3 regions of the Mesorhizobium sp. M1182 genome follow, and region 1 is predicted to be linked to each of the others. Evidence: predicted binding sites of a transcription regulator. Region 1 holds the regulator's gene; each other region holds the start of a gene.
The links. The regulator HrcA, encoded in region 1, represses chaperone genes, less so after heat shock. The targets are predictions, from matches to a motif close to GTTAGCACTCNCNNNNNGNGAGTGCTAAC.
Positions count from the first base shown of each region.

Region 2: the regulator HrcA is predicted to act here: its motif matches at 1,904-1,932, upstream of NKH33_RS14505 (co-chaperone GroES).
Region 3: the regulator HrcA is predicted to act here: its motif matches at 2,347-2,375, upstream of groES (co-chaperone GroES).

Region 1 covers NZ_JAMYMD010000025.1:48,257-52,458, forward strand. Annotated here, with positions in the region: gene hemW (radical SAM family heme chaperone HemW) at 1-135, opposite strand, end outside; gene rdgB (RdgB/HAM1 family non-canonical purine NTP pyrophosphatase) at 132-779, opposite strand; gene NKH33_RS24105 (VOC family protein) at 794-1,204, opposite strand; gene rph (ribonuclease PH) at 1,238-1,954, opposite strand; gene hrcA (heat-inducible transcriptional repressor HrcA) at 2,096-3,208, shown strand; gene NKH33_RS24120 (hypothetical protein) at 3,245-3,442, shown strand; gene NKH33_RS24125 (PQQ-dependent sugar dehydrogenase) at 3,543-4,202, shown strand, end outside.
Region 2 covers NZ_JAMYMD010000010.1:43,904-48,105, reverse strand. Annotated here, with positions in the region: gene NKH33_RS14525 (Hsp20 family protein) at 1-399, opposite strand, end outside; gene NKH33_RS14520 (hypothetical protein) at 744-956, shown strand; gene NKH33_RS14515 (DUF982 domain-containing protein) at 1,094-1,363, shown strand; gene NKH33_RS14510 (usg protein) at 1,479-1,748, opposite strand; gene NKH33_RS14505 (co-chaperone GroES) at 2,088-2,402, shown strand; gene groL (chaperonin GroEL) at 2,460-4,091, shown strand; gene NKH33_RS14495 (hypothetical protein) at 4,195-4,202, shown strand, end outside.
Region 3 covers NZ_JAMYMD010000024.1:21,765-25,966, reverse strand. Annotated here, with positions in the region: partial or broken gene NKH33_RS23505 (ABC transporter permease subunit) at 1-117, opposite strand, end outside; gene groL (chaperonin GroEL) at 281-1,936, opposite strand; gene groES (co-chaperone GroES) at 1,999-2,295, opposite strand; gene NKH33_RS33285 (S46 family peptidase) at 2,720-3,442, shown strand; gene NKH33_RS23480 (S46 family peptidase) at 3,336-3,776, shown strand.

The DNA of each region.
Region 1 (4,202 bases):
GCGGGCAAAACGCTCCTGGTCGACCGGCTGGTGGCGGACATGGCTGTTGAAGTCGCAATACGGGCATTTGGCCGCGCAGAACGGCCAGTGGACGTAGACGCCGAAACCAGGCCTGCGGTCGAGCAGCATGGTCATACGGCGGCCAATCGGGCTTGCGCGAATTTCTGGAAGGCGCGGGCACGGTGCGACAATGCGGTTGGCTGGCCGGGCTTCCAGCCATGCTTGTCCTTCGCGCTCATCTCGCCGAAGGTCTTCTCGAACCCATCGGGCAAGAACACCGGATCGTAGCCGAAGCCGAGCTCGCCGCGCGGCGGCCATACCAGCGTGCCCTCGACCTCACCGCGAAAATATTCCGCCTGGCCATCGGGGAAGGCCAGGCAGATGACCGCGACAAAGCGGCCCTTGCGCTGGGCAGGCGTGATCGCGCCAACTTCTTGCAAGGCCACTTCCGTGCGCTGCATGGCCATGCCGAAGTCGCGGGAGCCGTCCGGCGTCTCAGCCCAGTTGGCGGTGTAGACGCCGGGTGCGCCGTCGAGCGCATCGACACACAGGCCGGAATCGTCCGACAGCGCCGGCAATCCAGTGGCCTTGGCGGCGGCCAAGGCTTTTATGAGGGCGTTCTCCTCGAAAGTGGTGCCGGTCTCGTCCGGTTCCGGCAGGCCGTATTCCTTTGCGGACTTCGCTTCAATGCCGAATGGCGCCATCAGATCGGCGAATTCTCGCAATTTGCCGGCGTTGTGGCTTGCGACGATGATCTTATGCCCATCAAGCGAATGAATAGTTGGCGAATGCATCAGATGCCCCAAATTCGTGGCTCGGCGAATTCGATCGAATTGCCGGAGGGATCGCGAATATAGATCGAGCGGCCGCCTTGCGGCCACTCGAACTCGCTTTCGATGGCGATTTTCTTCGCCTCAAGATGCGCTTTCCAGCGTGGGATTTCATCCGCGCTTGCGGCGAAGCAAAGATGGCCCTGGCCGACCGCGCCATGCGGCGGCACGGGCAGCTTGGCGTCGGCCCGCGGCGGCACTTTGGTGGCCTCGGCATTGAAGATAAGCAGCACGCCGTCGCCGCAGCGGAAGAAGAGATGCCTGCCATCGACCTTACCGAGCAGATCGAGCCCGAGCACGCCCGAATAGAACCGTTCCGCGGCAGCAAGGTCGGTCACGTAGAGTGCTGATTCCAGGATTGCGGAAGGAGTCACAGGATCGCCAATCTCATCAATATTGGACCGCAGCTAAGCCACCGCCATTTGCTGCAAGCTGACCAGGCGCTGAATGCCTTTCTTGGCGAGCCCCATCAGCGCCGCGAACTGCTCTTCCGAGAACGGCTCGCCCTCGGCCGTGCCTTGGATCTCGACGATGCCGCCCTTGCCGGTCATGACGAAATTGGCGTCGGTGCCGGCCGAGGAATCCTCGATGTAGTCGAGGTCGATGACCGGCTGGCCATCATGGATTCCGCAGGAGATTGCCGCAACGTGATCCTTCAGCACCTTGCTCAGGCTCGCCATCTGGCGGGCTTCCATCCAGCGCAGGCAGTCGTAGAGCGCCACCCAGCCGCCGGTGATCGAAGCGGTGCGCGTGCCGCCGTCGGCCTGGATCACGTCGCAGTCGACGGTGATCTGCTGCTCGCCGAGCGCCTGCAGATTGACCACGGCGCGCAGGGAGCGGCCGATCAGCCGCTGGATTTCCAGCGTGCGGCCGCCTTGTTTGCCGGACGAAGCCTCGCGGCGCATGCGCTCGCCGGTCGAACGCGGCAGCATGCCGTATTCCGCCGTCACCCAGCCCTTGCCGGAGTTGCGCATCCAGCCCGGCACCTTTTCCTCCAGGCTGGCCGTACACAGCACATGCGTGTCGCCGAACTTCACCAGGCACGAGCCTTCCGCATGCTTGGAGACGCCGCGCTCGAAGGAGATGGGGCGCATTTCGTCGAATTGGCGTTTGGAAGGGCGCATTCAGGCTTCTTTCTTCGGAGTCTTGGCCGGGGAATCTTGGCCGGCTTGTAGCCGCACGGGGCGTGAGGCGCAAAGGAAAATGGACCGGTTGCGCCGACACCGCGGAAGTCTATATCTTCGGGGCGGAGGTTTTGGCTCGAAATGACAAAGGCAGTCGATCCCGGTTTGCAGTCGCACGTGCTCCCCTCGCACGCGCTGCAATCGCCCGCGCTTCAATCGCTCGACATGCGTTCGCGCGACATCTTCCGGCGCATCGTCGATTCCTATTTGAGGGATGGCGAGCCGGTCGGTTCGCGCAGCCTGTCGCGCATCCTGCCGTCGTCGCTGTCGCCGGCCACCATCCGCAACGTGATGAGCGACCTTGAGCATCTCGGCCTGATCTATGCGCCGCACATTTCGGCTGGCCGGCTGCCGACCCAGGCAGGCCTGCGCTTCTTCGTCGATGCTTTCATGGAACTTGGTGACCTCTCCGACGAGGAGCGCCGCACCATCGAGGCCCAGGTGCGCGCCTCCGGCTCGGGCGCGACGCTGGAGCATATGCTGACCGAGGCCAGCCAGATGCTGTCCGGCATGTCGCGCGGCGCCGGCCTCGTGCTCGCCGCCAAGAATGAGGCGGCGCTTAAGCACATCGAATTCATCCAGCTCGAGCCGACCAAGGCGCTGGCCGTGCTGGTCTCGCAGAACGGCGACGTCGAAAATCGCGTCATCGATCTGCCCGCCGGCATCACCATCTCGCAATTGCACGAAGCCTCTAACTTCCTCAACGCCCATATCCGCGGTCGCACCCTGGCCGAGGCGCGGGTCGAGATCGCCCGCATCAAGGAAGAGACCAGGGCGGCCCTCGACACGCTGTCGCAGGATCTGGTCGAGAAGGGCCTGGCGGTCTGGGCAGGCGCTGAAAGCGGCGTGCCTGGGCGGCTTATCGTGCGCGGTCGCGCCAATCTCCTGGAAAACGTCACTGCCCAGGCCGACATAGAATTGCTGCGGCATCTGTTTGAGGATCTGGAGACGCAGGATGGGCTGATCCAGCTTCTCGACCTCGCCGAGGCAGGCCCAGGCGTGCGCATATTCATCGGTTCGGAAAACAAGCTGTTTTCGCTGTCTGGCTCCTCGCTGGTGGTGGCACCCTATCGCGACAAGGACGCGCGTGTCGTCGGTGCGCTCGGCGTCATCGGGCCGACGCGGCTGAATTATGCGCGCATAGTACCGATGGTCGACTATACGGCGCAGCTGATTTCGCGCATGCTGAGCTAGGAGCCGCCGCGGGCCTGCCGCAAGGAGGAGAAAAGAATGGCGCTGGAATCGTTCAAGGCCCAGATCAGTCTGCTGCTCGAAGAAATGATCAACCAGCCAGAGGATCAGCACGAGGTACAAGAGCAGTTGCGCGAGAAGCTGCAAGAGATGCGGGCGATGGGTTTACCGCTGCCGGCCGATCTGGTCGCGCTGGAAAAGCGCCTCGACGACGACTTTTACGCCTCTGGCAACTGAACGGGTTCGGCTTCAAATCCTCGTGTGCTGGACGGCCGCTTGGAACGATCAATGCCTGATGCCGTTTGCCCCTGTTCGAGGCGAATCCCGGAGGACGTTGATGATCCGACCTGGCGGCTTTGCGGCCTTGGCCGCTGCCCTCCTTGTTGCGACACCGGCAGCCGCCCAGCAGGCGGACCAGAATGTGCTCAAAGGCGAAGCCGCGTTTGGCGATTGGCACGCCGACAGGCCTGGCGTCCGACGCCTGATTGGGCCGCGAGACATGCCGGCAGCCGACCCCGCCCAATCCGCTTCGAACGGCGCCGGCGTGGCGGAACGGCCCGAAAGCGCCAAGCCAGAATTGCCGTCGGGCTTTTCGGCTGAAATGATCGCATCCGGCATCGTCAATCCACGTGTCGTGCGCGTCGCTCCGAATGGCGACCTGTTTGTTGCCAACAGCCATGCCGACCAAATACGCGTCTATCGTCTCGCCGAGGGCAGCGCCAGGCCCATCGAGAAAGCGATCTTCGCCAAGGGGCTCAATTATCCCTACGGCATCGCCTTCTATCCGCCAGGAGACAAACCGCAATGGGTTTATGTCGCGAACAGCGACAGCATCGTCCGCTTCCCCTATCGCGATGGCGACCTGAAGACATCCGGTAAACCAGAAACCATTGTCGCCCAAATCCCGTCGGGTGGTCACACGACCCGCGACATCGCCTTCTCGCAGGACGGCAAAACGCTTTATTTGTCGGTTGGCTCCGCCTCGAATGTAGCCGAG
Region 2 (4,202 bases), on a different contig from region 1:
GATGCGCCGAGGCTTCATCTCCTCTGGCACCTCACGTACCAGATCGATGCTGAGCAGGCCGTTGTCGAGCGAGGCGCCTGCGACCTTGACGTGATCGGCAAGCTCGAAACGGCGGGTAAAGGGCCGTGTGGCGAGGCCATGATGCAGATACTCCGTGTTGTCCGGCTCCTTGTGCTGGCCGGAGACAATCAGGAGGTTGGGTTCATGAGTGATTTCGAGGTCGTCCTCGGAAAACCCGGCTACGGCGATGGTGACGCGGTAGTTGTTCTCGCCGCTGCGCGCGATGTCATAGGGCGGCCAGGCGTCGAAGGCCTGCGGAGCATTTTCCAGCAGGTTGAAGACGCGGTCGAAGCCGATGCTCGACCGATAGAGCGGGGAAAAGTCGAATGCGGTTCTCATAGCTACATCCTCCATCGAGCAACATAGATACGAGGGGCGCCAAAGAGCTGGCGCTCCCTGGTTCCGCCGGCCCCATTTCGGCGACCGGTGCCTTCGATCTGGTTATTGTCCGCCGCAAGTCAAGACCCGGTGGCTCTCGCGTTGCCGGTTTTTCGGGCCGGTTTTCGGTCGGTTCGGCGAGGCTGCCAATCTCGCCACAAGTGGGGAGATGTCCGGCAGGAGATTGCCTGTTGGTTTCAATTGCCAACGCTGACTTCCCCGGCCGGTTATTGTCTGCAGCAGGTCAAGATCCAGATTTCTTGTGTTGCCGGGCCCGTTCCCGGCACTCGCAGATGGAGCTGACCATGACACGCGACGAGATCATTTCTGTGCTGGGCCCGGTCGACGAAGCCGTGATCGCCGACATTGCGGCGACGGACGGGACGGTCCAGGAATTGCGCGAGGCCCTGGCCTGGATCGCCGCCGACGAGGCGCTGGTGAACGAGGGCCGACCGCTGCCGACGGCAAGGGTAGCGACGCTGATCGAACTGCTGCAAGGGCCGGACGAGGAGGAATAACCGGCTGCTGCCGCGATGCTCTTGAACCGCGCAAAGGGACGAACCATGTCCTTCAGCGGCGCCGGCCGGCCGCCGGTGCCGCCAGCATAACGTTGCTTGCTCAAACAAGAAGACGATCAGAAAACAAGGAGGAAGTGATGGACGACGTCCGCTTCGCCGAGCCGATCACGTTGAAATTCCAATCCAGCGAGCGCAAGGTCGCCAGCAGTTGGGAAGCCATCGAATGCATGCGCCAGCAGTGGCCGGACCGTGCACGCGGCCGGAGCTGGCGCGCCGCCTATCGGACCTGCCGCGACGCGCTCGACGGCTGGCGCACCGCGCGTGATGCGCGCAAGGCCTTCGTCAGGGCGGCGCGCAAGGCTGGATTGCTCGCAGCGGCCCGCAAGCCTGTCGACCACGCCGGCTAGTCCGGACGCCCTCCGATATTGTGAGATCCAAAACAAAGTGGGGGAGAGTCAGCTACCCCTCTCCCCCGCTTCGGAGGCACTTTGTTTGCTGTCTGGCGGCAGATCGGCTTGCTCCTCAGTGGACGGTGATAATGCCATTTACGGCCCGCCATTCGGACGGTTGGATCAGACGGTGATGAGCCACGCGCACCGAATGCAGCGGGCCTTCGATCTCGCGCTCCCAGAAATCGAGGAAATGCTTCAGCGTCGGGAAATCAGGGGCGATATCGTATTCCTGCCAGATATAGAGCTGAAGCAGGCTTCGATGATCGGGCAGGCGGTAGTGGATCTCCGCCGTGGTGAGGCCAAACCCTTGCATCTGGAGCTGAAAGTCCCTGCTGGTCATGCAATCCTTCCTTTCCCAATGAACCTCGGTCTGCAAAACGCCTCGCCTTCCACATAGGTTCCAGCCGCCGGCAAGCGGCTCAGGAGACGGACAGATTTGGAAATCCGGCCGGGTCATCGCGCCGGAAACGGCGAATGTGCGAACAATTACAGCGTATTGGCACTCTCAGGTGTCGAGTGCTAAAATTTTTGCATGATCCTCTTGAAAGCTGAAAAAAGCGCGACTAGTTCGTATGCGCGCGATGCCTGAAGAAGAGATCGCGCACCCCGTGCCGGGCCGATATTGCCGGTGCGGTCAGGAGGATGTTCGAAGATCTGTTTGTCCCGAGAGGAGAACGACATGGCGTTCCGTCCATTGCATGACCGCATCCTGGTCCGCCGCATCGAGGTCGACGAAAAGACCGCGGGCGGCATCATCATCCCCGACACCGCCAAGGAGAAGCCGCAGGAGGGCGAGGTCATTGCCGCCGGTCCGGGCGCGCGCGACGACAGCGGCCAATTGCAGCCGCTCGACGTCAAGGTCGGCGACCGCATTTTGTTCGGCAAATGGTCCGGCACCGAGATCAAGCTCAATGGCGAGGATCTGCTCATCATGAAAGAGAGCGACGTGCTGGGCGTGATCGAAGCCACGGGCGAGATGAAGAGGGCTGCCTGAGCGGGGCCTGAACAAGCATTCCAGTCAACGAAAAGCTGCCTATCGAGGAGTGTTCCAATGGCTGCCAAAGATGTGAAATTTCATACCGAAGCCCGCGAGAAGATGTTACGCGGTGTCGATATGCTTGCCAATGCGGTGAAGGTGACGCTCGGTCCCAAGGGCCGCAACGTTGTCTTCGACAAATCGTTCGGCGCGCCGCGCATCACCAAGGACGGCGTGACGGTGGCAAAAGAGATCGAGCTCGAGGACAAGTTCGAGAACATGGGCGCTCAGATGGTCCGCGAAGTTGCTTCGAAGACCAGCGACACCGCAGGCGATGGCACCACGACCGCGACGATTCTTGCTCAGGCCATTGTCAGGGAAGGGGCCAAGGCGGTCGCTGCCGGCATGAACCCGATGGATTTGAAGCGCGGCATCGACAAGGCGGTCGACGCCGTGGTCGCCGACCTGAAATCCAATGCCCGCAAGGTGACCAGGAACGACGAAATCGCTCAGGTCGGCGCCATCTCTGCCAATGGCGATGCCGAGATCGGCCGCTTCCTCGCAGAGGCGATGGAAAAGGTTGGCAATGAGGGTGTCATCACTGTCGAGGAAGCGAAGACCGCTGAGACCGAGTTGGAAGTGGTCGAAGGCATGCAGTTCGACCGTGGCTACCTCTCGCCCTATTTCATCACCAATCAGGATAAGATGCGCGTCGAACTCGAAGAACCCTATGTGCTGATCCACGAGAAGAAGCTGTCCAACCTGCAGGCCATGCTTCCTGTGCTCGAAGCCGCCGTGCAATCCGGCAAGCCGCTGTTGATCATCGCCGAGGACGTCGAGGGCGAGGCGCTGGCGACGCTGGTCGTCAACAAGCTGCGCGGCGGCCTTAAGGTCGCGGCCGTCAAGGCACCGGGCTTCGGCGATCGCCGCAAGGCCATGCTGGAGGATATTGCCATCCTGACCGGCGGCACGGCGATCTCGGAGGACCTCGGCATCAAGCTCGAGAACGTCACACTGGAGATGCTCGGCCGCGCCAAGAAGGTGCTGATCGAGAAGGAGAACACCACCATCGTCGACGGCGCCGGCCGCAAGGATGAAATCCATGCGCGCATCAGCCAGATCAAGGCGCAGATCGAGGAAACCACCTCCGACTACGACCGCGAAAAGCTGCAGGAGCGGCTGGCCAAGCTCGCCGGCGGCGTCGCCGTCATCCGTGTCGGCGGCTCGACCGAGATCGAGGTCAAGGAGCGCAAGGATCGCGTCGACGACGCCATGCACGCCACACGCGCGGCGGTTGAGGAGGGCATCCTGCCCGGCGGCGGCGTGGCGCTGCTGAGAGCGGCGAAGGCGCTCGATAATGTCGTCGTCGACAATCCCGATCAGAAGACCGGTGTCGACATCGTGCGTCGCGCCATCGAAGCGCCGGTGCGCCAGATCGCCGAGAATGCCGGCGCCGAAGGTTCGATCATCGTCGGCAAGCTGCGCGAGACGACCGACTTCGGCTATGGCTGGAACGCGCAGACCAACGAGTTCGGCGACCTCTACAGTCAAGGCGTCATCGACCCGGCCAAGGTCGTGCGCACTGCCCTGCAGGGTGCCGCCTCCGTTGCCGGCCTGCTGGTGACGACCGAGGCGATGGTGGCCGAGAAGCCGAAGAAGGAAGCTGCCGCGCCGGCCATGCCCGGCGGTGGCGGCATGGACTTCTAAGGCCAGGCTTCCAAAGCGCGACTTCGAAACGGCAGATGGACCGTGTCCGCCAAAAGCGGGCACGGTCTTGCCGGTCCGGGACTAATGCTGAGCAGGTGTTGCCATGGATAT
Region 3 (4,202 bases), on a different contig from region 1:
GAGTTCTACCGCAACCAGGGTCTGCCAGCCGTTAGCAAGGCCTTCTCGCAGCCCTGTAAAGATCGACGGCACGGCGGAAGGCAGCACGATCATCGTGAGTTTCGACCAGCGGCTGAACGAAAGGACACGGCCAGACCCCGTCTCACGACGACGCCATTGCGCTTCGCCGCCATCAGGCTGGGTAGAGGACTTGCACGTCTAAAGCTGTCGATCATGCTCGGCACACACAAAAGGGCGGCATCGCTGCCGCCCTTTCCGTAAGCTTGCGAGATTGGCTGAATTAGAAATCCATACCGCCCATGCCGCCCATGCCACCGCCGGGCATACCAGCCGGCATGCCGCCGCCAGCGGACTCCTTCTTCGGAGCCTCCGCGATCATGGCTTCGGTGGTGACCAGCAGGCCGGCGACCGAAGCCGCGTCCTGCAGAGCCGTACGCACAACCTTGACCGGATCGACGATACCCATGGCGATCATGTCGCCATATTCGCCGGTCTGGGCGTTGTAGCCGAAGGTCGCGCCTTTGTTCTCGAGGATCTTGCCGGCGACGATCGATGCTTCCGCACCGGCGTTGGCCGCGATCTGACGGGCCGGAGCCTGCAGCGCGCGACGCACGATGCTGATGCCGGCGGTCTGGTCGGAGTTGGCGCCGGTGACGGTGATGGCCAGCGAAGCGCGCAGCAATGCGACGCCGCCGCCGGGAACGATGCCTTCTTCGACGGCCGCACGGGTCGCGTTGAGGGCGTCATCGACGCGGTCCTTCTTTTCCTTGACTTCCACTTCGGTCGCACCGCCGACGCGGATGACGGCAACGCCGCCCGCCAGCTTGGCGAGACGTTCCTGCAGCTTCTCCTTGTCGTAGTCCGAGGTGGTCTCCTCGATCTGCTGCTTGATCTGGGCGACGCGGCCCTGGATCTCTTCCTTCTTGCCGGCGCCGTCGACGATGGTGGTGTTCTCCTTGGAGATCGACACCTTCTTGGCGCGGCCGAGCATGTTGAGGCCGACATTCTCGAGCTTGATGCCGAGGTCTTCGGAAATGACCTGGCCACCGGTGAGGATAGCGATGTCTTCCAGCATGGCCTTGCGGCGATCACCGAAGCCCGGCGCCTTGACGGCAGCGATCTTCAGGCCGCCACGCAGCTTGTTGACGACCAGCGTGGCCAGGGCCTCGCCTTCGACGTCTTCCGAGATGATGACCAGCGGCTTCGAGGTCTGCACGACAGCCTCGAGGATCGGCAGCATGGCCTGCAGGTTGGAGAGCTTCTTCTCGTGGAGAAGGATGTAGGCGTCTTCCAGATCCGCAACCATCTTTTCGGCGTTGGTGACGAAGTAGGGCGAGAGATAGCCGCGGTCGAACTGCATGCCTTCGACCACTTCGAGCTCGGTCTCGGCGGTCTTTGCTTCCTCGACGGTGATGACGCCCTCATTGCCGACCTTCTGCATCGCTTCCGCGATCATCGAGCCGACCGACACGTCGCCATTGCCGGCGATGGTGCCGACCTGGGCAACCTCTTCCGAGGTCTTGATCTTCTTGGCGTTCTTGATCAGCGTCGCGACGACGTCGGCGACGGCGAGGTCGATGCCGCGCTTGAGGTCCATCGGGTTCATGCCGGCGGCAACCGACTTGTGGCCTTCCTGGACGATCGACTGTGCCAGAACGGTCGCGGTCGTGGTGCCGTCGCCGGCGATGTCGTTGGTCTTCGAAGCAACTTCGCGGACCATCTGCGCGCCCATGTTCTCGAACTTGTCCTCAAGCTCGATTTCCTTGGCGACAGTGACGCCGTCCTTGGTGATGCGCGGTGCGCCGAACGACTTGTCGATGACGACGTTGCGGCCCTTGGGGCCGAGCGTGACCTTCACCGCGTCGGCGAGGATGTTGACGCCGCGCAGCATGCGCTCGCGAGCGTCGCGGGAGAATTTTACGTCTTTGGCAGCCATTTTTTACTCCTGGGCATTTCGCCCGAAATTCAGATTGGATGGTGCGGATGAAAGGCGGCGTGTCAGCCGATGACGCCCATGATGTCCGCTTCCTTCATGATCAGAAGGTCTTCGCCATTGAGCTTGACTTCGGTGCCCGACCACTTGCCGAACAGGATGCGGTCGCCGGCCTTGACGTCCAGCGGGACGAGCTTGCCGGCTTCGTCGCGGGCGCCGGAACCGACGGCGATGATCTCGCCTTCCTGCGGCTTTTCCTTAGCCGTATCGGGGATGATGATCCCGCCCGCGGTCTTGGATTCGGATTCGACGCGGCGAACGACCACGCGGTCATGCAGTGGCCGGAAATTCGACTTTGCCATTTTGGATTTCCCTGGTGCGGATGTTGAACGGTTCTCCGTTGCCGGAGCGTGGTTAGCACTCACCAGAAGCGAGTGCTAACGCGGCAGTGAGATAGGCCGTAGGCTCCTGCTAGTCAAGACGGAAGAGGGACGGGCGAAGAGCAAACGAGCGTGGAAGCACCGAGCCTTTTACGTGAAAGACGTCGGAGATAGGACATGGATGGGGAGGCTCACCATTTGTAATTGAAGCCTTATTCATTTGGCACGATCGGTGCAGCGGGTGATCCGCAAACGTTGGCGCGCGACAAATATGAGAGGTGAGCGCCATCAGGACTCTTGCGGTTAACGGGTCCACTCGGTCTTACGGTGTTGGCCGCCGCGCGGGCGCCAGGACTCCGGCCATCCCGATAGTCACCAATCCAATCTGCGGAGAACAGGAGGCAAGATGACAGCGACAGTCAGCATGAACTCGAATTTGAAATGTTTGGCCAAAGCAACTGCCATCGCCTTGCTCTGGACGGTCACGGCTACGTCGGCGGACGAAGGTATGTGGATGCCGGGCCAGACTGCGGAAGTGGGCGCGGCCATGCGCGCGGATGGGCTCCAGATCGATCCCGCCCACCTGGGCCGTCTGGACGCTGACCCGCTCACGCGATCGTATCACTGGGCGGATGCTCCGCCTCGTTCATCAGTCCACAAGGGCTGGTCGCAACCAATCATCACTGCGTGTTCGAATCCATCCAATACCACAGCAAGGAGGGCCAGGACTATCTCACAGACGGCTTTCTGGCGAAGAGCCCTGGGTGAAGAATTGCCCGCGGCGCCAGGCAGCCGAATCTATGTGATCGAGGACGTGCGGGATGTGACCGCCGAAATGCTCAAGGGCGTCTCGGACAAGCTGAATGAGTTTGCCCGCTATGAGCGGCTCGCCACGAACCGCAAGGCCCTGATCGCCGCATGTGAAGGACAGCCCAATCGCCGCTGCGACGTAGGGGCCTATTATGGCGGCGCCTCCTACTATCTCCAGCAGAAGCTCGAAATCGAGGACGTGCGCCTTGTCTATGCGCCCGCGCTCGGCATCGGTAACCTTCGGCGGCGAAACGGACAATTGGATGTGGCCGCGCCACACAGGCGACTTCGGCTTTTATCGCGCCTATGTCGCTCCTGATGGTTCCTCCCGGCCATATGCGCGCGACAATGTGCCTTACCGGCCGAAGAGTTGGCTGCCCATAGCCTGTGAAGGCGTCAAGGAAGGCGACCTTGTGATGGTCGCCGGCTTTCCCGGCGCAACGCATCAGTTCCTGACGGCGGATGAAGTCCGGTTCAACTTCGCGCAATTCGAACCGCGGTTGCAGCGTTTGCTCTCGGATTATGCCGCCCAGATCAACCAGGCAACGGCAGGCAATCGCGAGGCGCAGATCCATCGACCGCCCGCTTCACAAATGGCTCGGCCTAAAACGCATGGGAAAAGCAGAAAAGGCAACAGATCGGCACCAGAATGAATATGGCCGCGCGAACTGACAGACGCGCCAACGATCGGCATCTCGCAGGGTCGGTGGCACTGGACGTGGCGCCCACCCTGCTGGCGCGACTCCCCATCAGGTCGTCGGGGTTTCGCTGGCGAAAAAAACTTCCGCGTGTCTCTGCGCGATCCATCCCGCTTGCGCGTGCCTAGTCAACCAAAAAACTGACCATCTGCAGGATCAGGATCAGCAAAAAAAAGCCAAAGGCAGACGCCAAAACAGCTGCCTGCAGGACGATGCGTTGTTTCTTACCCACAGTTCCCCCGGGAGAGAGTCTGATGATAACCCTTAAAAAAGGGCGCCCGGGAACAGGGCGCCCTTCTCATCGACGAAATGCTCGGATTGGAGGTCCGTGATCAAGCAATTCGCCGAAACCTCTACAAGCCTCACCACAATGGTTCGGCC